Regions from separate parts of the Aliikangiella maris genome, predicted to be linked through region 2. Evidence: predicted binding sites of a transcription regulator. Region 2 holds the regulator's gene; each other region holds the start of a gene.
The links. The regulator FNR, encoded in region 2, switches genes on or off when oxygen is low (the NO sensors DNR and NnrR bind a similar motif). The targets are predictions, from matches to a motif close to TTGATNTANATCAA.

Region 1 (10,265 bases), on a different contig from region 2:
AAACTCAAAGTCATCACGGCATTGCGCATAAATAGGATAACTCACCATAATTTTACCGGGTTCAGAATGGTTTTCTAGTCGAGCAGCCAGGTTTACGCCACTGCCAATTGCTCTAAATGCAACAATATCTTCACTGCCAAAGTTACCGACGGTTGCAAAATCCTGATGAATTCCAATACGCAGTTTCACATTATGGTCGATACCAGCTTCAAGCCATTCATCAGATAATTCTTCCATAGCCTGTTGCATTTCAAGTGCCAGGTTGGCGGCAGAATTTGCCTGCTGTTTTTTATCCATGTGTTCCAGAGCACCAAATAAAACAACTAATCCATCCCCAAGTATTTCATTTAACACGCCATTGCGTGCTTCAATTAAATTACCCATTTTACCAAGAAAGCTATTGAGTATTTCGGTAATAGCTTCAGGTTCAAACCGATCAGATACCGATGTAAATCCTGCCAGATCAGCGAATAATACGGTAATTTGCTTACGCTTTGCGACCAGTGGATTATTGGTATCCCCCGTAACAATTTGCTTGACCATTTCTTTTGGAAAGTACTTGCCTAGCCGTTCACATGCCTGTTGCAATGTGGCCGCGTGTGCTTTTTGCTGTTTTGCTTCGATTAAACCACCTAACAAGCGCATAGTATGTAAACGACTTAATAACACTTCACGCTCAATCGGTTTAGCAACATAGTCATTGGCACCCGCTTCAAATCCGGCACTGATATCGCGTGGTTGATAGCGTGCTGACAAAAGTAAAATCGGTAATTCAATGGGCGAGTATTTTTTACGTAGTTTTTTACACACTTCATAGCCCGATAAGCCTGGCATCATGATATCAATAACGGCCATATCAAATTTCTTTTGTTGCGCCAGTTGCACCGCTTTTAGACCATCTTCGGCGCATTCAACACTATAGCCATTCATTTGCAGTAAATCAGACAGTACCTGCAAATTAATCAAATCATCATCAGCAATCAGGACTTTGCCTTTACCTTGTGGCGAATAAACACCATCCGTACGCGTAATGGCTGTCGAGTTGTTATTGGCGTTATTTGTATTGGGCGAATTGATCAACTGTGTATTTGGTTGTGCCACCGTTGATTTGCTATTTTCAATTTCATGAGTGTTTTCCAGCCAGATAGGTACATCAAAATAAAACTTTGATCCTTTATTAACTTCTGACTCTACCCATAGATTACCGCCATGCTCTTCAATTAGTTGATGACTGACTGATAAACCCAGTCCTGTACCACGATTACTGATAATTTCTGGTAACGAAGCCTGTTCAAAGGGTTTAAAAATGATTTCCATTTGCGACTCATCAATCCCAATACCAGTATCACTCACACAAACTTCGACAAAATTACCTTGTACTGTCGCGCTTATTTCAATTTCACCATGGTGGGTATATTTAATGGCATTACCAATCAGATTATGGAGAATTTGCTGAATTCGGTTTTCGTCGGCATAAATAAGTGGCAGTTGATTAGGCAAGCGATTAATCAACTTTAAATTCTTCTCTTCTGCAAGAGGGTAAAGCAGACTAACAACCACATTGGCAATCGAGTAGAGATCGACAGCTTTTCGCTGCAATACCAGATTGTGATGTGACAGTTTCTTAAAATCTAAAATATCATTGATAAGCTGAGCCAGTCGTTTACCACCATCTATAATCATCTGTAAATGATTTAATGTCTTCTGGTTTTGTAAGCCTGCGACCCCTTCTTTTAACGATTCGGCAATACCGATAATACCATTGAGTGGTGTTCTTAATTCATGTGAGGTGTTTGCTAAAAATTCATCTTTTAGCTGATCAACCTTTCTTAAGTGTTCATTGATCGCTTTTTGCTCTTGCAGTTTTTTCTCATGAGAGTTTAAGTAAAAAGCAATTAATGAAATTAAAATAGCAAAATAAATAAAATATGCCCACCAGGTTTTCCACATTGGCGGCTTGATAATAAAGTTGACCAATGTACTTTTATTGACCCATATTCCATCACTGTTGGTTGCTTGCAATTCAAAGGTGTACTGGCTTGGATCGAGATTGGTAAATACCGCTTGGTTTAATCCATCGGAGTTTATCCAATCATCATTGTAAGGTTTGAGACGATATTTAAATCGGTTTCGTTTAGGATGGCGGAAATCCAGACTGGCAAATTCAAACATCAAATCATTGGCATCATATTCCAGTTCAAGCATTTGATTTTGATACAACACCCCTTTTGTTAAAATTGACTTCCCTTGCACTGATATGTCAGTAATTTTCACATTGGGTTGAAAGTTAGTCTGCACTCTTGAAACCGGATTAACAATAGTGACACCATTAACACTGCCAAAATATATTTCACCTGTTGTTGTTCGAATAACTGCATTTCCACTAAATTCATTTGCCGTGAGTCCATCTTCTATCGTGTAGTTCTTGAACTTGATTTTCTCTGGATCAAACTCGGACAATCCCCGGTTAGAGCTCAACCAAAGTTTTCCCGTGGCATCATAAGAGATCCCTAAAATTGCACTGTTGGGTAAACCATCTTTTTCTAGATAACTTTTAAAATAAAAGGTTTCTTTTTGAATTTGTTCCGCAGTTAACACATTCAAGCCATTAAATGTACCAATCCATAAGTTTCCCTGCGGGTCTTTATACAAACTACGAATAGTATTATCACTAATTGAAGTTTCATCACCTGGAATATTTTCAAAGCTAGTTAATGATCCAAACTCCGGATCATATCTTTGTAGACCTTTTCCCCAAGTACCAAACCAGATCATGCCATCGTCATCCTGCAACATCACTCGAATTGAAGCATCCCCTAGTTCTCCTTGGGCAACAAATCGATAATCCTGAACTATTTTGCGCGATTTTTGATCGACTCTGAGTAACCCGTCATCAGTTCCCACCCAGATATTACCAAAATGATCTTTTTCGATCATTCTCACCCGGTTATAACTGACATAGTCACGTGGATAGTTATACCGTTGGATAACTGTCAGCTCTTTGGTTTCGGGTGAAAAGACTCCCAATTGGCCTTGCGTATTACCTAACCAGATCATCCCTTGGTCATCGATAGTAAAGCTATAGATCTGGTTGCCAAAAGGACGCTGATTAGAGGCTTCAAATGCCAAAAAGTGCTCAAACTGATTGGTATTTGGATCGTAACGATTTAAACCCAGAGGCGTCGAAAGCCATATCATTCCTTGTTTATCTTCTTCAATATCCCATACAAATTCATGAGATAAGCTGTTTTTTTCATGAGGTGAATGAGTCAGTCGTGACATTCGATTAGCAAAAGAAATGGTGGTACTGATGCCGCCACCGGCTGTACCGACCCAGATTAAACCGGAATTATCCTGATAAAGGCTCCATATCGCATTAATGGTTAAACTGTGGCTATCGGCAGAGTTTCGTTCAATATGGATAAACTGGTTAGAGCCTTTGCGCCGAATATTAATACCACCTTCCTCTGTGCCCACCCACAAATCACCATTGCGCATTCTTAATATGGTACGAATATCGTTATCATTTAAACTGCCCGGCTTTCCCTTAATATGCTGATGGTGTTCAAATTTCATTTGATCGGGGCTTAAGTGATAAAGTCCGTCGAGTCGTGTACCAATCCATAAACTGTTATCTGTATCGAGATAAAGATCGTTGATTTGCTTGGGAGAATTAGACCGATTGTAGGTAGTAAATACCTGTTGCTCGACATCAAAATGAGCTAGCGCTTCTGTACTGGCAACCCATAAATGGCCATCACCATCATCAACAATATCAACAATTGCGCCATGAGGTAATGATTGATTATCAAGCGGATTATGATAAAAATGTGCAAATGCCTGTTTTTCGGGTAAATATAAGTTTAAACCGTGGGTTGTCCCAATCCAGATTCGGCCTTTTTTATCTTGATGAATAACGCGAACCTGCGGATGACTTAAACTGTCGAAATCATTTTCACTGGCAACAAACCGAACAAATTCACCGGTGTCAGGATTAAAGCGATTGACACCATTTTGATCGGTACCAATCCATAAGAACCCCTGTTTATCTTCGATAATTGACACTACAATATTATTAGATAACGAAGTCGGATCTTGCGGATTATTTTTAAAATTAACAAATCGATATCCATCAAAGCGGGTTAAGCCATCATAAGTACCAATCCAGATAAACCCCTGGCTATCCTGAAAAATGGTATTTACGGTACTTTGCGGCAGCCCTTGCTCGGTGCCAATATGTAAAAAACTGATTGAATTTCGATTTGCCAACGCAGGCAAAGCTAACCCAATAAAAATCAGGTTAAGCAAAACATATAAAATGTGAATTCGGCTGGAAATTTTCAAGAATAATTACGTACGTTAAGAATAATTTATTCGCTATTCTAGTAGCATAAAAAGTAACGCATTATGAACAAAAAGTCATTGGAAATTGAGGTAATTCTCAATTTTTTGTATAAAACTCCGACACTTTTCAAACTATGCAATCAAAAAACAGGTTTAAAGGTGAACTTTAATGACACGCAGTGTGCAATTACACTTGTTGTTTTTCATTCAACACCGTGAACTATTTTGCGGTACATTCAGGGTTGAGTTCAAGCAACAATACGAAATTCAAAAATAACTTTTTTCATTAATATGATGCCGATCATAATGACATTCATTAAATACAGGAATAACTAATGCCGCAATTATCAGACTCGCTGGCAACAGAAACCCGCTCACTAGACAGTGTACCACATGCGCCCGACCGAGCCGAGCCCATTGGTTTTTTGCTCCGCTTAGCCAAAGCATTGCATACATATGGATTACCTGCCTATGAGCTGGAAAATACCATGAATGGCTGTGCCGAGGCATTAGGCTACGGTATTCAATGTATGTCTTTACCCACATCAATCAGTCTGACCCTACTACCACCTAACGAGAAGCCACAGACCTTTATGATACGGGTAGCGCCTGGTGAAATTAATATGGAAAAGTTGCGAAAAACCAGTGCAATCGCTCAATTGGTTATCGCCGGTGTTTTAACCAGTCAAGATGGTGCAGCTCGCCTAAAGAAAATTTCACTCAGTAAATCAGAGTACCCTTGGTGGATAATCATTTTATCTTTTGCGGTGGCTTCGGCTTGTATTGCGCGAATATTTTCTGGCGGCATCACCGAAATGCTGGCCGCCAGCAGCGTTGGTCTGATGGTCGGCACCTGGGTGTTGGTTGCTCGCTTTCAACCACTGGTTGATCATTTATTACCGTCAATATGCGCATTTACTGCTACCTTGTTTGCCATCATGGTTCATCATTATCTACATGATATTGCCATTTCTGTTGTTGTTATATCGGGCATCATTATTTTGTTACCCGGTTTATCGTTAACCATCGCAATGGCAGAACTTGCGACCCAAAATATGGTGTCGGGTACAGCTCGCCTGGCAGGCGCAGCAACTGTTTTTATTCAATTGGCATTTGGCAGTGCACTGGCAGTCGAAATTGGTAAGCTGCTGGCATTTGATATTCGGGGCAGTGAAGTTTCCCCCGTCCCCTTGTGGTCTGTCTGGATTGCTGTATCAGGTGCAGCGATATCACTAGTACCTTTGTTTGAAGCACGTAAAATTGACGTGACCTGGTTTTTATTAGCCGCCCTAAGTGCATTTACCTCAGTCTATTTTGCATCGATGGTATTAGGCGCCTCATTAGGCGCTTTTTGTGGCGCAATTGTTATAGGCTTACTGGCCAAATGGAGCTCGCGTCTGTTTTTAATACCCGGCGCAATGATTATGATGCCCGGTTTTATTATTCTGGTACCTGGCGCAGTTGGCTATCGCAGCATGATGGCATTAGTCGATAAAGATATTTTAGGCGGATTACAAACCGCATTTGAAGTTGCGGTTATTGGTATAGCGCTAGTCGCTGGCTTTTTAATGTCATCAATGGTTCCATTACCTAAAGATAAACCCAAAGATGAATATTAAAGTGCTGAGCTCAATGCAGTATAACGCTTTGATTTAACTCAATTTAAGATTTTGAGCGAGAATCTGCTGCGTAAACTGCGGCCGCAAATAAAACCCTCGAGGTAAAGTTTCAATTAATTGTCCTTGACGGTTGGTTGTTCTTGTCAGCACCTTGGAGTTTGCTGCTTTTGGACGAACCTGTAGTACCTCACCATCACGCGCATTTAATTGATCGATTTTGCCAAGACTAACCAGTTCAATAGCATTTTCCCAATCCATTTTTAACAGGTGCATCTCAGCTTCACTCGGTCGCCATAAAAAAGGCGTGGCCACTCGAAATTCAGTGACAGACTGTCCAGCGGTTCTAGCAACGGGCACCCAAAGAACATGCTGTAACTTGCGGTAAACAGCGCTTAACTGCCAACAGCCAAAGGTTTCATCGTCTAAATTGTTATAAAGATTCAGTACGCATACATAAGTGGATTCTAATACCTTACCGTTATAATCAATAGGCAATGTTTTCAACTCAATATCCAGCAAGGAAAAATCTGGCTGCGACAAGTTTCCAGAATCAGCACCTAAAAACTTTTCTATCATTTGTCCTTGCCAGCCTTTTTTGCGAGTGAGACTGGCAGGCACCTCAATTTGCATCAATTGAGCAATCTCACCGATTGAACGACCCGACATACTTTCGGCTCGAACCATTAATTCATCAATTGTTTTTGGGGAATCCATTTGGCATATCTATTTTTGGTTGTAATTTGTGCAAAAATCTACAATTCAATCGTCAGTTTGACAGATATATTCAAAGAAATTTGCTGAATGGTCAAATGTGTGTTTGAATTAGTTCATAAAGAACTTAAATTGGTATCGATAAGTGATTGATTCAGAGGGATTTCGAGCCAACATTGGCATTATTGTATGCAATGATTTTGGCAATCTGCTCTGGACCAGACGCATAGGACAGAATTCCTGGCAATTTCCTCAAGGTGGAGTGGATGCAGGCGAAACTCCAGAACAAGCATTGTTTCGAGAGTTAAAGGAAGAGATTGGGTTAGACAGGCAAGACGTAAAAATTCTTGGCTCAACAAAAAACTGGTTAAAATACCGCTTACCTAATCGCTATATCCGACAGGATAGCTATCCTTTATGTGTAGGCCAAAAGCAGAAATGGTACATGTTAAGGCTCGTTTCAAACGAGTCTAAAATACATTTTGATGAAACCGGACACCCGGAGTTTGACCACTTTATGTGGGTAAACTACTGGTATCCTATGCGTCAGGTGATTTCGTTTAAGCAAGAAGTCTATCGCCAGGCTTTAGGTGAATTGATTAATTGCGTCATTGAAAACGTTAACCGACAGCGTAAACAACAGCGTAACCGCAAACATGTTCGCAAAGGCAAATCTCAGGAATAGAGTCTAAAATAATACCTTCACTCAAGAAGGAGGCAAGCATTGCTAGAACAACTGAGGCAAGTGACCCAGGCAGTCAGCCTGGCTAGTGGAAAACAGGACGCACTGGATGTCATTGTCGATGAAGTCTGTAAGGCCCTAAATGTCGAGGTATGCTCCATTTACCTTGCAGACTATCACACCAATGAATTCGTTCTAATGGCCAATCGCGGCTTGAGTCAACAGCTCATTGGACAGATTCGCCTAGCATTTAACGAAGGATTGGTTGGCCTTATTGGGCAAAGAGAAGAGCCTATCCATTTGCATCAAGCCAAAAAACATCCCTCCTATACTCAATCGACCAGCCATTTTGATGATAATTTAAATGCCTTTTTGGGAGTCCCCATTATTTATCAACGCCAAGTATTAGGTGTGTTGGTCATTCAGCAACAAGAACAACGGCGATTTCATCTGGATGAAGAAACGTTTCTAATAACTCTTGCGGCACAACTATCGGCATTACTCTCAAACTCTGAAATCAATGATTTGTTTGAAACAGCCGATGCAACCAGCCCGCTGATTCATAGTCTATGCGGCAGTGCCGCTTCTCCGGGTATTGCAATTGGACAAGCCCGCGTTATTTTTCCTCCAGAAAACATCCACAGCGTGCCAGATCGAAAAACTGAAGATATTCAGGGCGAGCTAAAAAATCTCACTGCCGCAGTTAAAGCCACTCACCGCCAGCTAGAAAGAATGTCACGCCGTATGCAGGGCCTGGTATCGGAACAAGAGCTATCGTTATTTGCAGCCTACAAACAAATTTTGATTTCTAAAGGGCTCAGTGATGAGGTAGAAAAACAAATTCAGCAAGGCTATTGGGCACCAACCGCTTTAAGGATTGTTATTCAAAAGCATTTGAAAGCTTTTTTATCCATGGACGATCCCTATTTGCGTGAACGTGCCAATGACATTGAAGATTTAGCCAATCGAGTACTGGCCCATTTGCAAAGGGCCAATAATACTATTCAGACGATTGAACCAGAAACGATTGTGGTGGCAGAAAGCATTACCGCCGCCATGTTAGCAGAATTGCCCACCGATAAAGTAGCAGGAATCATTTCTGTTAAGGGCTCTTCTACATCCCATGCTGCAATTTTGGCAAAAGCACTCGGTATTCCGGCCATTATGGGGATCGAAAATTTTCCGCTCACGCGAATCGAAAATCGCTCATTGATTATTGATGGCTATAATGGACAGCTTTATCTCTCGCCGAATCCAGCTTTAGTCAACCAATTTAAAGAGCTTATCGAAGAAGAAAAACAACTTTCTTATGAATTGACTCGTGACAAAGGACTACCCAATACCACCAAAGATGGATTTCGCATTAAGCTAATGATTAATTGCAATTATGGAACAGATTTGCATAAAGCTCGGTTACTGGGTGCCAATGGCGTTGGTTTATTTCGCAGTGAACTGGCTTTTATGCAGCTGGAACAATTTCCCTCAGAGAGTGCGCAAAGTGTTATTTACCGAGAACTGTTCGAAGAATTTAAACACTCCACCATTACCATTCGTACCCTCGACATCGGCGGTGACAAACAATTATCCTATTTTCCAATCAAAGAAGAAAATCCCTTTTTAGGCTGGCGTGGTATTCGTGTCACCTTAGATCACCCAGAAATATTTCTAGTTCAATTACGCGCGATATTTAAGGCAAGTGCCGGGTACAGTAAGCTAAAATTAGCACTCCCCATGGTATCAACGCTGGAAGAGCTAAATGAGTGTTATCGTTTGATTCATCAAGCATTTGCCGAAGTCGAAGAAGAACTCAAGTTTACTCATAAAGTGTTAAAAAAGCCCAAAATAGGTATCACGCTCGAAGTTCCGGCAGCGTTATTTAATCTGACCACTTTTACCAAAAGAGTTGATTTTATTTCTATTGGCACTAACGATTTGATTCAATATTTAATGGCGGTTGATCGCAATAATCTGCAAGTAAAAAGCCTGTATAGCCACTATCAACCCTCGGTATTACATGCACTCAAACAAATTGCAACTGAATGTGATAAGTCATCAACGCCTATACAGGTATGTGGTGAAATGGCTGCAGATCAGCTGGCAGCGCTGCTGTTGGTAGGTATGGGTTATCATGATTTGAGTATGAACGTCATCAGTCTGGCTAAAGTCAAACGCGCAATTTCGCGATTTGAATTGGCAGAGTTACAAGATATGGCAGCAACCGTACTAACCTTCGAAACCGAAGTTAAAATCAAGCGCTATATGATGAAAATGATTGAAAATAAAGGTCTTGGCGGCCTGGTTCGAGCAGGAATTTAAACCTACTTTATCAACAGCTTCATATGCCACGCATATCAATATCGTTTGAGATTGATTAAACTACACACTAGTTTTTCATAAACAGTCGATTTTGCATTGCTGGAAATTATCATTATTTTTGTTTTGGCAGGCTTAGCCGCGGGTTTTCTTGCTGGATTACTCGGTATTGGCGGCGGCTTTGTTATCGTACCGGTTTTAATTTGGGCGCTACCTTTAGCCGGAATATCACAAGCACAGGTCATACACTGTGCTATTGGTACATCACTGTTATGTATTTGTGTTACCGCAATATCTTCAACCCGCGCCCATCATGCTCGTCAATCGGTTAAGTGGTCAATTTTACCGCTCATTATTCCGGGTCTTATCACGGGGTCACTAATTGGCTCAACTACCGCTGCCTATTTGAATGATACCGCGTTAGTCTCAATATTTGTGGCAGGTGCATTTGCCACTGGCGGTTACCTGTTATCAGGTCATTCCCCGCAACAGCATCCCAAACCTTCACGTTGGCCCGAAATGCTCTATGGTACTTTTACCGGAACGGCATCAACACTGATGGGAATTGGCGGAGGTTCACTTTTAGTACCATTTTT
Region 2 (10,265 bases):
GTATAAACACCAGCTTTTTGTTTTGGTGATCTTTGTTGTCAGTAAAGCAAGATGCTAAATGAGATTGTATTAAATCGACTGCATGTTGCAAAAATGCGGTTTCAGCAACTCGGGAGCTACTTAGTAATAACAGATTTAGCGACATTTGAACTAACTTTTCAATCAGGAAATGCCGCTATTTTAACTGATATATTCGCCTAGATTCCAGTAACAATCAATCAACATATTTTTCCTTACAACATTAATTCGAGATTTTATTACTTTAATTAATCAGCCAGCGAAAGCTAACTCTTGTGGTTGCTCCAGTTCAACTGATACGGCGTCTGGTAACATCAGGCCTCTAAGCGTGTTTTCAATGGCCTCATCAATCAACTCATCGGATTTTTCCCAAGGAACGGTTGGTAAGTTGTAGTAAGCACCATAAATGCCATAAACAGCCATACCGATAATTTGAGAAGTGATCATGACATTGCTTTCACGGAATATACCTTCGTCAATACAAGCTTGAACAGATTTGTGCATCAATTCAATATAACTGCGGGTGCCAAGTGCTGAGTAAAAATCAAAGTTTTCTGACGTATCTGCTTTGTAATCCTGGGTGGCTATGCCCAATTGAAAGCTTTTTGGATTTTCTAACCAATATCTGACGTTTCGGCTCATCAGATAACGGATAACATCTAAAGGACTCTGGCTCATAATGTGCTCAGGAGGTTTACAAAATGCCCACATCTCTTCTGAGATATCTTGCCAGAAATGACGCAAAATGGACTTTTTGTTTTCGAAATAGTAGTAAATTTTTGTTGGGGCAAAACCTGCTTGCGCAGCTATTTTGCGCATACTGGTACTTTCATAACCTTCGTTAACAAAAAGCTCGCGGGCAATATCAATAATATCATTGCGAATTTCTTGTTTCTGAGCATCTGAAAGCGATGGTCTACCCGGTTTTCGTTTTATATTAGACACGACTGAAATTTCTCCTTTTTCTTATTATTTGATTATTGAGTTTTATTTATTAATTACTACTGGTTATTAATAGATATCGTTATTAAAATCTTTGATGGCAAATGATTATAGAGCAACCAAGTATTTATTCTAGATGTAAATTTGACACAAAAATAATAGGCTAAAATTACCTCATATTTTAAGTCTTTGATTCTAAAGGGCTAAAAAATACTAAATTTATTGTCTCGTTATTTTATCTATGGCAATATTCAGCATTAATTTTATATTTTATGAATTGTGTCACTAAAATTAGCCAGCTTTAAGCTGCTATTTTTTGAATTTTTCACGAATTTATTTCATTTTTAGCGGTATTTTTGTTGTTTTAACGATGAAATATAAGGTGAATTGGTCTGATGACTGGTTTTTATTTGGCTATTATTCTTGTTCAAAAATCCTTTTTTTCCCTAAAAATGAGTAAATTGTTGCTTGAATTGTTAACACTTAAAGAGGATTCGTTGGAGAATATAAGGTTTCAATTAAGGTTTAATTTGAACAAATAAATCAGGGTTATTATAACGGTTTCAAATACGAGAGTGATTGATGATTCCATTAGAAATAAAAGATAAAACACTTATCATTGGATTGATTATGACGTTTTGTTTAGTTGCTATTCTGGTACATCACCACCGGCAACAACCAACAGTTGAACCAGATAAAACGGTCGAACTGTTACCTGACTTTTCAAAAATCCAGCCAATTGCTGAACGCAAAAAAGCGTTTTTTAATTTTCTTCGTCCATTTATTAAGCAAGAAAATATGCAAATCCGCTATGATCGCGCACTACTTGATAAGTTAAAATCAGATTTACACACCGCTAAGCACCATCAGTCTACAACCATAAAAAAAATAGAACGTCTAGCTAAAAGCTATCATCTAGAATTAGAAATGCCGGTGCAAACTACTATTGATGAATTAGAAAAGCGTATTGATATTATTCCTGAAGCATTGGTTTTGGTTCAGGCGGCAAATGAATCTGCCTGGGGACGCTCTAGATTTGCCAAACAGGCATACAACTTGTTTGGGCAATGGTGTTATACCCAAGGGTGTGGAATCATTCCAAATAGTCGGCATGAAGCTGCCAAGCATGAGGTAAGAAAATTTGAATCGCCACAAGCTTCAGTAAAAAGCTATATGAAAAATCTAAACACTCATCATGCCTATACGGAGTTGCGAGAATTGAGACTGGCACTGCGTGAACAAGATCGAAATATTACCGCAAAAGTACTAGCGCCAACATTGATTAACTATTCACAACGGCGTGAAGCTTATGTGAATGAATTAATTCAGATGATAGAGCAAAATAATCTTGAGTAAGCATGTAGTGATTTAAGCATTAAGATAATTGGTATCACAACAATATCTGACTAACAAGCATACTATTTTAGTCATTTCATTTTTTGCAATCATGAAATTTATAATTTAAAACATCGATGTTAAAACTGGGATATTAATTTCTGATCTAGATCATTCTCTTTTCAATTTAGCCTGTTAAGCTACCTGCTGTTACCAGTCGAAACCTGATTAACGATATGTCTATCAGTTACAACCGAGAAGGGGAGAGAAGTCATTGCAATCACTAAAGCTTGAGTGGGATGAAAACCTGCTGAACAAGTATGATGTTTCTGGCCCTAGATACACTTCGTACCCAACTGCACTGGAGTTTTCCGATGAATATATGCAGAGCGATTATATTACTTGTCTTGAAAATATTGCGCAGGATAAATCTTTGTCACTGTATATTCATATCCCTTTTTGCCAAAATATTTGCTATTACTGCGCTTGTAATAAAGTCATTACTAAAGATAAAAGTAAAACCATTCAATATGTTGAAAATCTGGTCCGCGAAATTCAGTTGGTGTCCTCGCACCTAAAAGCAAAAACATTAAAACAAATTCATTGGGGAGGTGGGACGCCAACTTACTTATCAATGAAACAGATAGCATTAATTATGGATACTATTAGGACTTGTTTTGATGTACCTGATGATGTATCGACCGAAGTCTCTATCGAAGTGGATCCAAGGGCTTTGGCAATTACCGATATTAAAGTATTGGCTCAAATGGGGTTTAATCGCATGAGTATGGGCGTTCAGGATTTTGACCCTAAAGTTCAGCAGTCGATCAACCGCATCCAGTCTTTTGAAATAACTCGTGATTTAATTAATGAAGCAAGAAAGCATGGCTTTCGTTCGATTAATCTCGATTTGATTTATGGATTACCTTTACAAACTCGAGAAACATTTGCCGCGACTTTAGACAAAGTTATTCAAATATCTCCTGATAGAATATCTGTTTTTAATTATGCACACTTGCCTCATCGTTTTAAACCACAGCGTCGAATCAAAAGTGCTGAGCTACCAACTCCAGTGGAGAAATTGGCCATTTTTGCCTATATCATTGATAAACTTCAACAAAGCGGTTATTGCTATATAGGTATGGATCACTTCGCCAAGCCTGATGATGAATTGGCTATCGCGCAAAATAATCAGCAATTACATCGTAATTTTCAAGGCTATACAACACACGAGGAATATGAATTAATCGGCGTAGGGGTTTCTGCGATTGGTTCGTTGAATGGGCAATACCATCAAAATGTCAGAGAAGTTGATAGTTATTATCATTTACTTGAGCAGGGTCAGCTACCCACTTGGCGTGGAGCGAGTATGACTTTTGATGACACGATTAGGAAAAATGTCATATTTGATTTAATTTGTCACTTTTATCTAGATATAAATCAGATTGAAACTCGCTATCATATTAATTTTAAAACCTATTTTTCTCGCGAACTAAAGATGCTTCAACCGCTAATTGAAGATAAACTTATTACTTATTCAGGCGATTCAATTCAAGTCTTTGCTAAAGGCCGATTACTGATTCGTAATATTTGCATGACATTTGACGCCTATTTAAATGAGTTACAGGAAATCAGGTGTTTTTCAAAAGTTATCTAAATGACTGATTCAGCTTTATTTAAGCGCAAATAGATTGAGTAAATGATTAAAATGATAATTTTGTTGGCTTTTCTATTTTGTGAATATCGTTAATTTTTGTGAAAATTGGCTCCCTTGAATATATAAATTGAGTATAATGCACCTGTATATTCAAAACAAAGGGTGGGTCAAAGTTGTCTTCGAATAATTTTTTGCATAGTGAAATAAAGTGTCAGACCTGTAGTATTAGACGATTGTGTCTACCCGTGATGTTAGCTGATTCTGATATCGAACATCTCGAAAATATTGTTCAACGCAAAAAGGTACTGAAAAAAGGCGACTTTTTGTTCCATGCCGGTGATACATTTGATGCAATACACGCTATTCGCTCTGGCAGTCTCAAAACCTACACCATCAGTTCTGATGGTACGGAACAAATTACCGGATTTCATTTACCCGGTGAAATAGTTGGTTTAAATGCAATTAGCAGTACACAGTATCCTAGTTTTGCCAAAGCCTTGGAAACTTCACTGGTTTGTTCCATCCCCTTTGATAAACTTGAAGCACTCTCACGGGAATTGCCCGGCTTACAAAAGCAGCTTTTTAAGATTATGAGCGGCGAGATTCGCGAAGAGCAAGATTTAATGATGTTGCTCAGTAAAAAGAATGCTGACGAGCGGTTTGCGGCTTTTATTATAAACTTTTCTGGTCGTTTTAAACGCCGAGGCTTATCCAATAAGGAATTCCAGTTGACCATGACTCGTGGCGATATTGGTAATTATTTGGGCTTAGCCGTAGAAACAGTAAGTCGCTTGGTAACCCGTTTGCAAAAGCAAGGGCTCATATCGATTCAAGATCGTTATATTCAAATTAAAGATATGGAAGGCTTAAGTTCCTTAGCTGGTACATCTTGTCATGTATAATAGATTTTAAGTGTTTGAGATAATTTATTTTATTGAGTACTCAAGGTTAAATTATTTATATTTGAATAGCTCATTTATTAAGAGGAACTGTGAGTTATATTGGTAGGCAATTCTATGAGGATGAATTTGGCAAATGATTGACAAGTCATTTATTTCAGGACTCATATTATCTGGTGGTGCGGGTCGCAGACTAGAAGGAAAAGATAAAGGACTACAACAATTCCAACAAAAACCTTTGATCGAGCATCAAATAGATTGGCTGGCAGACCAGGTAGGAGAATTAATTATTTCTGCTAACCGTCATTTAGTAACTTATCAACAATATGGATATCTGGTTGTTACCGATCAACGAGAAGGTTATGCTGGACCGCTTGCAGGCATAGAGCAAGGGCTGCAAATTATGAAGAATGACTGGTTATTTGTTTTACCTGTCGATGTACCACTCCTACCTAAAATATTAATTCATCAACTTGTGCAACAAATTCAGTTTTCTGATTCTGCTTATTATTTAGTGACTGATGTAAGAGAGCATTACTTATGTATGTTGCTAAATCGATCTTGTCATAACACTGTCAGTCAATTACTCAATCAAAAGACTTATCGTGTAAGAGATTTCCTCAAGCAAATAAAGGCAACGCCAGTTAATTTGAATATTGAAGAGTCCGCATTTCGAAATTTAAATTATCTGGCAGATTATCAATCGGTCTAGTTATTTTGATTTTAAGTCAATTTCAAGAAAAGCACTGATCGCAGTGCTACTTGTGATTTTAATCCCTTGTTTGCTTGGTCTGTCTTTAACTTCACTTTCAAGAACTTGTTTATTAACACATAAAGTGAATTTTAATTGAGAGCCAAAATCAAAGAGTAACTCAGCATTGTTATTGGTAGTTTTAACCATATATTGAATTTGGTTTAGAGGATTCAGAGTGATTGAATCTTTTATTTCTCCGGTGTTTAATAATTGTTGAGCCTCGGCTTGGCTCACTCTAAAGGTGATGCAATCGGATTGAATTTTTAAATACATAAGTGCTATGAGTAAGTTGGTTAAACAAAAATAAGCTAAAGTAAATTCAAATAGCCGTAATCAATAAAACAACCATTTTTCTTTAGTCGATTAACGATAAACACAATTAAAACCAATAAGGTATGGTTGGATAAAACTCGACTTTCTCCCCAGTTGCTAAACTCTCAGTGGATTCTTTCAGATAAATCCAACCATTTGCATTGAGTAGTGGTTTAATTTTAAATGATTCTTGTCCAGGTAAAATGTTACAAGTTAACTGTGCATGCTGATTAATCTGTGCAAATGATTTTAGTATCGCTGCAAATCCAGGCCTTTTTGTAAACGCCTCATTGCATATTGCGGTAACTGGTTTTTCATCTGCTTGAGCTAGCAGGCGTTGGATTAGTCGAAATACAAAAAATCGTAAACCTAAATTTGCTGAAATAGGATTACCAGGTAATCCAAAGTAAAATGTGCCATTAGGAAATTTTGCAAATAAAATAGGTTTGCCTGGTTTGATTTTTATTTTATGAAATATAATCTGACCGCCAAGCTGTTTGATGATTTTGGGTATGAAGTCAAAGTCACCCATTGATACCGCACCACTACTAATAATGATGTTGGTATTTTTATTTAGTGCTGAAGTAAGGTCGTCTGCAAATTTTTTCGAATCATCGTGGTTGGTTCCTGCATTGTAAACATCAACAGGTAATGACTTAAGCCAGCTAACCATGTAAGGCGTATTAGAATTTCGAATTTGACCTGGTTTAAGTGTTTGTTCAGGGTGATCAACCAATTCTTTTCCTGTCGCAAAGAGTGCGATAGAAGGGCGTTGATAAACGCAGATATTACCAATGCCTTGCGCGGTAAGCGCCATAATTTTATTGGTATTAATAATTTCTCCCTTTTTTATCAGTGGCTGGTCTTTTTGAAAATCTTCACCTGCATAACGAATATTGGCGGCTACTTTAACCGGTGAAAAACACAGTACGCTATTATTTTCTAGCTGTGTATTTTCGATAGGAATAACACTATCAAAAGCTGATGGAACTGGTGCGCCAGTCATGATTTTCCAAGCTTTATTTTGACATTCATTGCTATCAATATTCAGGGGTAAATCTTCGCCAGCAGCACCAGTACCAAGCAATGATAATTTTACTGGGCTTTGTTGGCTCGCAGAAACCAGGTCTCTTGCGTTGACAGCATACCCGTCCATTGCTGAGTTATTGAAAGGAGGTACGGATTCTTTGGTGTTGATATCTTGCGCAGCGACGCAGGTTAGTGCTTTATCAAGCGAAATAAATACTTGTTCTATTGGAGAGGCATGTTGATTGATTAAATCAAGTGCTTGTGAAAACTCAATCAAGTAGTTTTCTGTATAGGGATTATCTTTATTATCATTCATATGGCTTTAACCTCCCACTGAAGCCAAATTAGGTATAAAACCAGTATTGCCGTCATGTAAAAAGTGTTGTTTGCGTTTATTGCCAAGTAAACGACACAGAGTCTCTTTTAAGGCTTCTTTTTGTGAATCAGCTTTCAACAAGTGACGAATACTAAATCCACCTTCGCCAAACAAGCATAAATGAAATTCGCCCATCGCTGAAATGCGTAAACGATTACAGGTGTCACAGAAATCAGAATCATAAGGTGCTATCACGCCAAACGTACCTTGATAATCTTCGTGATAATATTCAATAGCGGGTCCTGCGCCAGGCTCTTTTTCTTTTCTTATCCAACCATTGTTGACTAAATGGTTTTTTAATAAATCAGCGGAGACATGATATTGCTTAAAATATTCAAGATTGTCGCCAGTTTGCATTAATTCAATAAATCGCATGCTAAGTCGATTATTTTTGAGCAAGTTTTCATATTCATGAAATTGATGAGAATTAATGTTTTTAAGTAAGACTGCGTTAAGTTTTATTTTTTTTAAAGCTAAAGTCTGGGCAAAATAAATTCCGTCAAGAATTTCTTGTAAACGATTATGCCCAGTCAAACTGTGAAATAACTTGGGATCTAGGCTATCTACACTGACGTTAAGATTGGTAAGACCGGCGTCAACCCAAGCTTGAATACGTTGTTTAAGTTTATAGCCATTGGTAGTTGTGGCAATTTGTTGAATTCCGGGGATGTTTTTTACGGTACGAATGATTTCGACAAAATCTTTGCGAATGCTGGGTTCGCCACCTGTGAGACGGACTTTAAAAACACCTAATTCAGCAAAAGCTGTCATCAGATTTTTGATTTCGCTCACTGTAAGAAAAGATTTCTTTTTATCGCCCTGATAACCATCAGGCAAACAATATGTACAAGAAAAATTGCATACGTCAGTGATTGACAGGCGTATATACGGAAATTGTCGACCCTGAGGGTCGATAAGTTGATTATTCAAATCTTTCTCCTTTCCAAATGTGGGAGGTCAACCGATTTCTCTGTTAACCCTGGCAGTTATTGCTGCGGCCAAACTAACTTATTTTATTTTGTTTCAATTCTTATCGTGCATCGATACACTGCCAAGAAATAAAAAATAAAACTTAGTTAAGTAAGGCTCGGAGTTGTAATGTAATATTGCTTATCTTACTGCTAAATGAGAATGAACGCTAGTTATTCATTGTTAGCAATATTAATATCCACAATAAAATTATTGTTTATATTAAGGGTAAGCAAACCAATAATGTCAAAATTTGTCATTTGATTGACTCGTAATTATATGGTTGATTGTGTAAATAAGAGTTTAAACTCATTGACAAAAAATGACTATGTACGCTATGAAATAGCGCCAACCGTTGGGTGAATGTAGATTGCTATTCAGGCCGGTCACTTTTATTGTAAGTTACTTTTACAGTAAGTTCCTTTTATTGTCAGTTTCCAGATAAAAATCCCCCTATCAAATATCTATATTTGCAATAAATGATTAAGATGGCAATTTAATTTAGCTCGATAATAACTAACAACACTTTCTGATAATTTGTCACTAAAATAATTTAATTCTACTATGATGTTGTATACCACATATTAGCGAAATATTTTTAAGTTAACATGACAAGCTTTAACGATAAACACATTCTATTTGAATTTCTGCATGATGATGGTTGCCACCAATAAACATTCTTATTGAATCGCTTGAGCCAATTAACTGATTGAAATTGGCATAGCCACCTCGATTCAATTGGTACTTTGTTAACTCGTTCAAATATTGGTTGGAAAATTTTGATTTGTAGTTATCAATTTTTGAAAATTAAGTAAAATTATATTTGATATTGATCAAATAAAAATAAATTCATTCATATACATTAGTTGGCTAAATCAAATAAATTAAATCCTAACAACCAAAGACTAATGATAATAGTCGTTTAAATCCTTTTAAGGGGATAAAAAAATGAAAAATACCTTTAAGTTTAATATGATGGCTGTTTCTATTATGGCAGCCACTACGACAAGTGGGGTCGTATTAAGTGAAAGCAACATTTCAAATACCGTTGACTTAAGTTTTCGTTACCGAATCGAAACTGTCGATCAAGATAACTTTGCTAAAGATGCGAATGCATCAACCTTACGCACCAGAGCAACGATTAAAACGCAATGGGCAAGTCAGTTTGATTCGGTTTTGGAATTTGATGATGTCACTGAAATCGGTATGGATGACTTTAATGCGGGTGCGGATAATACACCACAAAGAGCAGAGTATCCTGTTGTCGCTGATCCTGAAGGTACTGAGGTAAACCAGGCATTTTTGCGTTATAGTTCCGACGCAACACAATATGCTTATGGCCGACAACGCATTCTTGTTGGTAATCAGCGCTTTGTGGGTGGAGTGGGTTGGCGTCAAAATGAGCAAACTTACGATAGCTTTACCGTGAAAAGTAAACCAGCAGAAAATCTTTCGATTGATTACGCTTATGTATTTAATGTTAATCGCATTTTTGGTGAAGCTGTCACTGCAGGCGATCATCAGCATAACACTCACTTGGTGAATTTAGATTATAAATTAGGAGCAGGCAAACTTTCCGCTTATTATTTTTCTATTGATAATGAGAGCGCATTGGGCTTATCGAATAACACTTTAGGTGTACGTTATGCTGGTAAAGTTGATAGTTTCGCTTATACCGTAGAATATGCTTCGCAATCAGATACAGGTGATAACCCAAATGATTACAGTGCCGATTACTATTTGTTGTCGGGTGCGTACCAGCAAGAGAATTATTCCTTCGGTTTAGATTATGAAGTCTTGGGGGGCGATGTAGACGGAGGCCAAGGTTTTACCACTTCACTGGCGACACTACACAAATTCCAAGGTTGGGCAGACGTATTTTTAGGTACTCCTGTTGTTGGTATTGAAGATTTGGCGTTACATGGTTCATTTAAATTAAATGGTTACAACTTTAAACTGGTGTATCATGATTTC
Region 3 (10,265 bases), on a different contig from region 2:
AATTATAGTCAATATCTTATTAAAGCAATAAAGGAAAAGCTTAAGTTAATCAGGGAATAGCACCACACTATGATTGAAAGATTCAACAGTGATCACATACAGCACTATCGAATTAACAACTTAATAATTATTATCGATGCTTTAGCTATTAAAAAAAGCGTGACTATGATGATTTGTTTAATAAAGTTGCGGGATTAAACATAGAGAGTAAATAATCCCTCCTATGAGTCACCCCCTTTTATGGTTGATAAAATATCAATTAAAAGGCGGTGCTTGAATCTAAAAATAAGTTGAGGTTAAATAGCAATTAATCAAGAATAGCTAATAATTCCACATCAAAAACTAATGTTGAGTAGGGACCGATCGCATTACCAGCACCTCTTTCACCATAAGCTAATTCATAAGGAATCGTTAATCGCCACTTTGCACCCACATTCATCAATTGTAGCGCTTCCGTCCAACCAGCAATCACACCATTAACTGCAAATTCTGCAGGTTGACCACGTTCATAAGAACTATCAAATACCGTACCATCAATTAATGTACCGTGATAGTGAGTTTGTACACGTGAAGAAGCAGTTGGTTTTTCCCCTTCTCCTGCGGTAATCACTTCATATTGCAATCCTGACTCAGTTACAGTGACACCATCTTTTTTTGAGTTTTCGGATAAAAAGCGTTTACCTTCTTCAATAACACCTTGTGAAAGTTCAGCCTGTTTTGCTTGCATAATTTTGGTAATATGCTGAAAAGACTCATTTAATTCATTTTCGCTAACTAGGCTTTCAGCTTGATTAAAAGCATCGATTAAACCTTTGGCTACAGCATCTATTGCTAAACCATCAAAAGATTGATTCAACAACTGCATACCCATGTTTCGACCAACGCCGTAGCTGGCTTTTAATTCGTGTGTGTTATATTGATTACTCATTACCACTCTTCTTGTTTAAGGAAAACCCCAATTATAACACGTTTCGATAGGCGATATTTGTTCAATTGGGAAGCGTAGTCAGACTTGTTCTGCTTATATACAGCACAAGTTTTGAGCATAATAAGTTGGTTTTAATAATGTTACTTTAGGCAATATATTCAAATGCTGAAACTTCTGGCATATAGAAATTTTCATCAATGAGATCAACCCCACACTGAAGCTCACTAATCCAAGCCAGAAATTCACCAATTTGCTTACCAGCAAATGGTTTGCCATGCTGTGGTACTATCATCGATACATTCAGTGTCTTGACCATATTCGCCCATAATCGACAAGCTTTATTTGCAGTCATATATCGTTTGTGAAAGCCTTTCATGGTGGGAATATGCGCTTCAAAATCAGTAACAGGCCTCATTGCCTCATCACCTTCAACCAATGACGCCCCCATATCTCCCGAAAATAAAATACGACTTTTTACATCAAAAAACTGAAAATTACCGACCGAATGTAAAAAGTGTGCTGGAATCGCAATAATCTCACTTCGCCCCAACTTAATGGGTCCGCCGCGATCAGGTAAGCCGATAATCCTTTCTGACATTGACATCCCTTTTTGATCACTTAAATATCCAGGCACTAAGTGTGGCAAAAAACGTGACCATAATTTTGAAGTGATAATTTTAGCGGGTGTTTTCATTAGCCATTTGGGCAAGCTGGCTATAATGTCAGGATCTTGATGTGAGGCAAGAATATAATCCACATTATCAATGGATGAATGCCTGGCTATTTCTACAGTTAACGGAGCGAAGGTCAAATCTCCACCGGGATCAATTAAGGCCGCCCGTTCACTATCGAGAATCATAAATTGATTGGATTGAATACCCTCACCTTTGACTAAATCAATAAATGAAAGACAATGATGAGTATCATCCTGATATAAGGTTACTGCACGCTGAAACATCTGACTGACCTTTATAAATAAAACGCTGGTAATCTATATAAAAATAAAATTATTGATAAAAATCAACTACCAAGTAAATGAATGAAATGTTTTTTTAAAATTAATCTCAATAAGTATATTTTTCATTTACTATTTGAATTTGATTTGTATCAATATCCCCTAAATTTTTATAGTTATTTTTAATTTTGATTCAATATCTGGAATTAACTATTTATTTTACCCTAGTTTTAATCTAACATTTTGCTGTATCAAATCATCATTTCTTTCGGCGTGTTAACAATTAATTTTCCATCTGTTTTATAAATTGATTAGATTCACTAATTGATTGGTTCATCTGTTTAATCAATACAGATACATCTTTTTTGATACCCGAAAGTTCCTCTTTGATTGCATCTATTGCCCGCGCATTTAAATTGTGCTTTAAATATAAGACTTGATCCTGAAATACCGCTAGCACCGGCTGCATTTTTTTCTCAACTTTTTTCATTGTCTTTATCAAGGCTGCATAGCGCTTTTTGGTTTGATTCAACTTAAGTTGACTTTTTTGTTTTAAACTGGCACTCGAGTACTGGGATAACTCAGTTTGCCATTCATCAAATAGCTTTTCAGCAACATATTCAACACTGTCAATCCTGTCAGAAACGGCCTGTGCGCTTTGTTGACTCTTTTTAAACTGTTCGTTTAATCGATTATAAACTGCTTCCAGTTCACCGCCATCAAACTTTACCACACTCTGAAACTCTTCCAATGCTGAGGCAAATTGCTCTTTGGCTTCTTCTTGCGAATCTTTTGCTTTTTCAATTCTTCCCGTTAAAATATCTCGCTTTTCATAGCCCAGTTGCTCCAATGTTTTTAATTTGACGCTTTCACAACCGCCGAGCACCAACAACAACCCAAACACCATCAATATTTTTTTTAAGTACATTATGAATATCCTGATTTGTCACTCTATTAATAGTAATAATACGCTTATGCTAATCATAAAATAAGACACAGCTGTTAAACCAAACAGGTTCTTATTTTTTCAGCAATTTGATTTTTATTTTGTTTTTCATAAACCATAGTAATCACACTTTTGCCACTACACAACTCATCGGGTTTCGGATTGACTTTAATTTTTCCTTCATTGTTCATATAAGCAACAGGTAAACCTGCGTCATTTTCTAACACATTCATCACTAGTGCTTTCCATTGAACAGCAGAAAACTCAATATTGATTCGGTACATATGCGCACCACTATGGCTAAATAAATTTTCCAGAACTTCTTCGGTACCCGGTGAAGTAGCGGCGCGAATGATTAGTTCAGGATAAGCACGTACAGGTCTGACAACGGCATGTGCACCGATTCGTCGTAATCGCTCTCTATTTTCATCACGTACAACTTCTGCGGCAATAATTGCCTGCGAACCAATATCTTTAATTCGACTTAAAATATCAAATGTCAAAGAGTCAGACAGACTATCACTTGAGTCTCGCGCAATAATTAAAATGTACTTAGCCTTATCGACATTGGCTTTTAATAAAATTTCGGAATCTTCTGATCGCCCAGTAGTATGCACAACATCTAGCTTGGTAATATTATGGGGCAAACCTTTTTGGTACTTACGTGTAATAATCTGAATACATAGATTTTCCAATTCAGGTGTTTTTCTAATTTCATTAATCAGTTTGGTTAAATATCCATCAGGATCCGAATTGGGGGTATTAATTATTAAAATATGCTCATTCATGTTTTTCCAACTCCACTGACCAAATAGTTTCAACTCACGTCGATTGTACCGATATTCAATGTATTCACCAAAAATTAATCCTAATAACGAAATACCAAATAAATACAAAAAGATAAAAGTACTCCAGCGCCCAGCCGTTGTAGCACTAGAAAAATCACCATAGCCGACAGTATTTAAGGTGGTAACGGTTAACCAGAGTCCATCGCCGAACTTCATATCTTCAAAATAAACCATTGCAAAGGTATGCATAAACACTAAAAAAAACATCAACGCCATCAAGCGAACTAATCTTTGAGTAAAAGTAGCATGAAGTTGGCGCGTAAAATGCTGACGTTGCTTACGAAATTTAAAATAATTAAAAAAAATTTTAGAGCGGATCATTCCCATAATGGACAACCAAGTTTTTCTCGTTTCAATATTTTATTTAAGTCTGTTTTTTCAACTCAAATCAGATTCTTTCGAATATATCCCAGCATAACATTCGTACCAAAAGCCAATGGTAATCTTCAATAGCGCGATTTAGCGCAATACAAGCTTAAATTTCTTATTCGAATTTAGCGACATCTTAAATAACGATCAAGTCAATAATTCATTCAATGATCGAATATTAATCGACTCGCTTATTAATGCAGCTTTATGACCTATTGAAAAAGCGTACGAATAAGCCAATAGGATTTTAAATTTAGAATGTAACGGTTTGTTAATTTTTTACCGACACAATCATTAGATTTTTTGAACAGAATAACGTTAATTATTCAACATTGCAGCACAAATCACACTTTTAATATAAAATTAATTAATGTGTGTTATTTTACCAACAAAATATCAATCACTTTGTTTTCATTACATATTCAATTATCTCAGCAAAAAATTTAAAAACCAAACCAGGCGTAGCTGTTTCGCGCAAAGCAATATATAATCTTCTCACATTGGCGGGAGTAACCCCTACTTTTTAACGGTAACATTCGCACTATTCGATGAAAGTAACACTGATATTTTTTAGCTTTTTATTAGGTGTTGGCAGCCACAGTTTGAGGGCAGAAACAGTTAATATTGCTGTTGCATCAAACTTTGCAAAACCCATGCAAGCTATTGTCAGTCAATTTATGCATCAAACTCCCCATCAAGCAAAACTTTCTTACGCATCTTCTGGGAAAATCTACGCGCAGATTATTCATGGCGCACCTTTTGATATTTTTTTATCGGCCGACCAAGCCAAACCATTGGCACTTGAACAACAGCAACGAATCGTAAACAACACTCGCCAAACTTATGCAATAGGCCGATTAGCACTCTGGTCGAATTATCCACAGCAACAAAAGATACGTGCCCAATCGCTCAGCAAGAGCACGCTAAATAAAATTGCAGTTGCAAACCCTGATATTGCGCCATATGGTGCAGCCGCTATCGAGGTTTTAAATCACTTAAAACTTTATTCTACGGTTAAATCACGATTAATTTATGGCGAAAATATTGCGCAAACCTTTCAGTTTGTCAGTAGCCGCAATGCCGACCTCGGATTTATTTCACTTTCCCAAGTTTGGTATAAGGGTCATTTGACACATGGTTCAGTGTGGCCAATTCCGACCGAATTGCACGCACCAATAAAACAAGATCTCGTTTTATTAAAACGCGCGAAGCATAATCAGGCGGCACAGGCGATGTTGACATTCTTACAAAGCGAACAAGCACAACAAATCATCACTGATTATGGTTATTTGCGTGTTCAGCAGGAGTCGAATCATCATGATGCTATTAACTGAGGCAGATTTAGCCACCATTTGGTTAACACTTCGCTTGGCTACTACCGTCACCATTATTTTATTAATTTTGGGAACACCTCTTGCCTGGTGGTTAGCGAAGACTCGCTCGTGGTTAAAAACACCGGTGGGGGCAATCACGGCATTACCTTTGGTGTTACCACCAACCGTTATTGGTTTTTATCTGCTTGTCGCCATGGGACCGCAAGGTATTTTTGGGCAATTCACCCAAAGTCTTGGGTTGGGTTTATTACCTTTTACTTTTTGGGGATTGGTTATTGGATCAATTATTTACTCTCTCCCATTTGTTGTACAACCTATTCAAAATGCGATTGAAGCCTTGGGTAACAAGCCCATCGAAGTTGCCGCAACGTTGAGAGCAGGTCCTATTGAGAGTTTCTTCACGGTAGTATTACCATTAGCCAAATCAGGCTTTATTACCGCAGCTATTCTGGGTTTTGCTCATACGGTCGGTGAATTTGGACTGGTATTAATGATTGGCGGAAATATTCCAGATGAAACCCGCGTTGTATCGGTTCAGATTTATGATCACGTCGAGACTTTAAATTATGCCAAAGCCCATCAGCTTTCTTTAATTATGCTGATATTTTCCTTTACTGTTTTGCTGATGCTTTATTGGCTGCAACGTAAACAGACAATGAATAAAAGTGTTATTGGAAGTTGATATGAACGAATTAACTCAGCCGTCACCTCAGGGTAATACTCATGTGCGTGTTCAACACCAATATCAAAAATCCAGTAGCATTCAAAATCAATCTAATCCTTTTATATTAGATGTGAATTTAGAGTTTCCAGGCAGTGGTGTAACCGCAATTTTTGGACATTCAGGTTCGGGCAAAACAACTTTATTACGCTGTATTGCAGGACTTGAAAAGCCAAATTCCGCAAAAATAATTATTAATCATTCGGTATGGCAAGACGAATCAACATTTAGACCAACTCATCAACGACCACTAGGGTATGTTTTTCAAGATTCATTACTATTTGAGCACCTCACTGCACGCGGTAATTTAAACTATGCTAGCAAAAGAGCACCAAAGCAATATTCAACCAGTGATGAACAAAAAATCATTCAAATTATGGGCATTGAATCAATTTTAGATCAATACCCTCATCAACTTTCAGGTGGTGAAACTCAGCGAGTGGCCATTGCCAGAGCTTTATTGATTCAACCCGAATTGCTTATTTTGGATGAACCGTTAGCTTCACTGGATAGAATTAGAAAACAAGCAATTATTCCATACCTTGAACAACTCAAATCCAACTTTGCTATTCCTATCATTTATGTCAGCCATTCCATTAACGAAGTATCAAGACTTGCTGATCAGGTATTTGTTTTAGATCAAGGTAAAGTCATCGCTCAGGGAACAGTCAAAGAGGTATTTTCTAGAATCGATTTGCCTAATAGCTTTGACGATGATATTGGCGTGATATTACAGGGCACCGTCATTAATCGTGATGAAGAGTTTCACTTGATACAAATCAATTTTGGCTGCGGTAAACTTTGGGTAAAAGATGGCGGCGATGAAATAGCGAAAACAGTAAGAGTGAGAATCTTGGCCAAAGATATCAGTCTGGCATTGAGTGAACACCAAGATAGCAGCATATTAAATCGATTCCAGGTAGAAATTGTTGACATTAAAGCTGATCACGATATTTCAATGGTGCTGGTTCGCTTAAAATGCCGAATCGAATATTTTATTGCTAGAATTACCAAAAAATCTTTACATCAATTAAATTTGAAACAAGGCTCTGTGGTCTGGGCTCAGGTTAAGTCTGCCGCGGTAGTTCGATAAATGTCATCAACGATTTACACTATTGGTTATGCAACCAAGCCAATTAACATTTTTATCGAACAACTAAAAAAATATGCTATTAATATTGTAATTGATGTTCGCTCTGTTCCATTTAGCAAAGCCTTTAGTGATTATCACCAGCACCATATCAAACAGCATTTAAACAATCATCAGATTAAGTATGTTGATTTTGGTGAATTACTCGGACCTCGTTCGAAAGATAGTCAGCATTATAATGAGCACTATCAAGTTCAATTTGATCGACTGATGCAATCAGCAAAGTTTAACCAAGGGATCGAGCGATTAAAAAATGGTTTAACAAAAGGATTTAATATTGCGTTAATGTGCGCAGAAAAAGATCCTTCGCACTGTCACCGTAGCTTATTAATTGGCTATTACTTGATTAGACATAGCGACATTAATATCGCCCACATCTTACATAATGGTCAAATAGAATCTGAGCAAAATCTTGAGCAGCGTTTAATGCATGACAATGCAATTATTCCTGACATGTTCTCTTCACATACTGATTGCTTACAACGCGCTTATAATATTCAAAAAGAAAAAATGGCTTATATTAAACCTGTCGATAATCATTAAAATGAATATACTGTCGCTTATTACACAGCGTTCAATCAACAATCAATCAATATTCAATCAATATAAAGTCAACTATTTTAAAACTCATTCATACCAATAGATTATGACCAACTTTGAATAACTGTAAAATTATATTAACAGACACAATTAATTAACTGAAAAAGCATTCACTTCACCGTTTTAAATAATTATTCAATAACTGAAATAATCATTTTATTGCTAGGCTAACCATGTCTATCACATTTTGAATTGAATTAAATAAAGTTTTTAGTTAGCGAGGTTTAGAACATGAAGTTATTCAAGTCTGTGTTATTTAGCACGATTATATCAACAACAACCCTGTTTTCGACAACCACATTTGCCAATGAACTTCGATTTGTTGCCAGCGATAATAAACTGGAAACTAAAATTTGTGTCTATGCCGCAAACAATCAGATGTCACACTACCGTCGAGCCGTTAAAGACTTTATGTCAGTTCCATTTGAAAGAAATGTACAGCGAATTATTGTGAATAAATTAAAATGTAATGGTAAAAGTATTGTTAACTTTTCTAAAGATTTTTTAGCGATGGATACGGTTAACTATATGCGTCAATTTAGCGATAATAATACTCATACAAAACAAGAGCTGGCAAAATCAAAAATAACGAATCAATTAAATTCAACATCTGAGAAACATAATTTACCAACAACTATTGTTGTTAGTGGAAAAATTTAAATAGCACACAGATCAAAGCCACAAGATTAGTTGTTGCTTTGATCATTTTGCTTACGTTTCCATTTCTTCTTGGCTTCTTTTTGCATATCTATCGCTTGATCTTTTTCATCAACAATTTCAAAGCCAAGCATCGTTTCCATGACATCTTCGAGCGTAATAATACCTTCAACACCACCATACTCATTAACAACCAATAACATATGTACTCTTTTAGCGAGCATCTCATTTAATGCATGTCTAAGTGACATACTTGCTAATAATGCGGGAAGCGGGTGTCGATAATTTTCTAAAGGTATTTTGGAATTATTTCTAGCCTGCGCCAATAATAAGTCACTTCGAAAAACATAACCGGTAATATTTTCATGATCACCATCAAATACCGGAATACGAGTAAACGAGACTTTATTATATTTATGAAAATATGCTTCTACAGTTAACGTTTGCGGCAGCGAAAAAACCACCGTTCTTGGTGTCATGGCATCTTTTATCGATAACCCCTTGAGTTTTAGCAGATTTTTTAAAAATATTGACTCTTGTTTAAGTAACAATCCATCTTGCGAACTGAGCTCTGCCATAGCGGCAAATTCTTCTCGACTAAATCCGTTAAGTGTCGGTCCATCTGACAAACGCCCAGTAATCATTTCAGACATTTTAACAAAGGGATATAAAACGATAATCATATACTTAAGGGAAAAAGCCGTTATTGGTGCTAATTGCCGCCAATAGGTTGCCCCTAATGTTTTAGGAATGATTTCAGAAAACACCAAAATCAATAAAGTTAACACCGCAGATGCAACGCCTACGTAGGCATTACCAAATACCGCAGCCGCTTGAGCACCGGCACCAGCGGCACCAATAGTGTGCGCAATGGTATTTAGAGTGAGTATTGCAGCTAACGGTTTGCTGATGTCTTTTTTCAAATCTTTCAACAGAGCGCCGGTTTTGTCCTGTTTTTTTTCTAATATAGCAATATGTGCATTATTAATACTCAGTAAAACCGCCTCAAAAATAGAACATGCAAAAGAAAATAGTATCGCAACCAGAATATAGACAATTAATAAGATCATCAGACAAATTCAAATAACATAGTAGAGCCTCTAAGGCATTTTTTGATAGGTTATTATTTTGTACACTTATTGTTAGTATAGTCAATAAGGACACAGAAAATTTCGGGTGTTTATTGATGTTGCTTGAATCAACTGATGCTAAATCAAGTGCGCACTAAATGTTAGAATGCTTAGGTAATTACTGTAGCCAAAAAGTCTCTCAATCGATATGATATCCGTTTAACCCAATTCTAACCTCTTCAACAACAGTGTATGCTAACCTGCACTGGTAAATTTAAGGAATTATCATGGATTTTGATAGCCTGTTATTAAAACCTAATTTAGAGCCACTCGACACAAATACCCAACGAATAAGACGAAATCTGTTAATCACAGCAATCATTGGTATTATTTTAACCATTGGTTCTGCCAATATTAGTGGAAATCAAATCACACTGGCCGGCATTAAATTTGAAAATATTCAAATCTTGCATATCTATTATTTCTTATCTTTAACTTTATTATATTTTTTTATACATTTTAATTGGGCGGTTTGGGATAACTTGAAAGAAAATCAACTGAGATTAACCGGTTTAAAAATTCCTCAAGCCAAGGTTGCGGTGCAAGCTGCATCACCAATTTTTGAACCCAATGTGCATGATAAGCGACAATCTACATTATTTTCTTGGTGGAAAAGCCATTGCGATC

Region 1: ABVT42_RS09755 (threonine/serine exporter family protein) is a predicted target of FNR. The motif match lies at 4,636-4,649, and genes of this name have one in related genera.
Region 3: ABVT42_RS20550 (oxygen-binding di-iron domain-containing protein) is a predicted target of FNR. The motif match lies at 2,026-2,039, and genes of this name have one in related genera.

The regions. Positions count from the first base shown of each region.
Region 1 covers NZ_JBFDAH010000008.1:142,493-152,757, reverse strand. The annotation lists gene ABVT42_RS09760 (two-component regulator propeller domain-containing protein) at 1-4,344, opposite strand, end outside; gene ABVT42_RS09755 (threonine/serine exporter family protein) at 4,680-5,963, shown strand; gene mutH (DNA mismatch repair endonuclease MutH) at 5,997-6,677, opposite strand; gene rppH (RNA pyrophosphohydrolase) at 6,820-7,359, shown strand; gene ptsP (phosphoenolpyruvate--protein phosphotransferase) at 7,399-9,672, shown strand; gene ABVT42_RS09735 (sulfite exporter TauE/SafE family protein) at 9,769-10,265, shown strand, end outside.
Region 2 covers NZ_JBFDAH010000001.1:430,945-441,209, forward strand. The annotation lists gene pepE (dipeptidase PepE) at 1-145, opposite strand, end outside; gene ABVT42_RS01955 (TetR/AcrR family transcriptional regulator) at 271-963, opposite strand; gene ABVT42_RS01960 (glucosaminidase domain-containing protein) at 1,543-2,316, shown strand; gene hemN (oxygen-independent coproporphyrinogen III oxidase) at 2,570-3,952, shown strand; gene fnr (fumarate/nitrate reduction transcriptional regulator Fnr) at 4,126-4,854, shown strand; gene mobA (molybdenum cofactor guanylyltransferase MobA) at 4,988-5,563, shown strand; gene ABVT42_RS01980 (DUF7009 family protein) at 5,564-5,878, opposite strand; gene ABVT42_RS01985 (molybdopterin molybdotransferase MoeA) at 5,985-7,262, opposite strand; gene moaA (GTP 3',8-cyclase MoaA) at 7,269-8,252, opposite strand; molybdenum cofactor riboswitch at 8,243-8,427, opposite strand; gene ABVT42_RS01995 (alginate export family protein) at 9,240-10,265, shown strand, end outside.
Region 3 covers NZ_JBFDAH010000038.1:13,015-23,279, reverse strand. The annotation lists gene ABVT42_RS20555 (FKBP-type peptidyl-prolyl cis-trans isomerase) at 308-928, opposite strand; gene ABVT42_RS20550 (oxygen-binding di-iron domain-containing protein) at 1,074-1,886, opposite strand; gene ABVT42_RS20545 (DUF2959 domain-containing protein) at 2,167-2,811, opposite strand; gene ABVT42_RS20540 (potassium channel family protein) at 2,886-4,004, opposite strand; gene modA (molybdate ABC transporter substrate-binding protein) at 4,595-5,380, shown strand; gene modB (molybdate ABC transporter permease subunit) at 5,367-6,062, shown strand; gene modC (molybdenum ABC transporter ATP-binding protein) at 6,064-7,194, shown strand; gene ABVT42_RS20520 (DUF488 domain-containing protein) at 7,195-7,794, shown strand; gene ABVT42_RS20515 (hypothetical protein) at 8,083-8,511, shown strand; gene ABVT42_RS20510 (CNNM domain-containing protein) at 8,538-9,578, opposite strand; gene ABVT42_RS20505 (hypothetical protein) at 9,866-10,265, shown strand, end outside.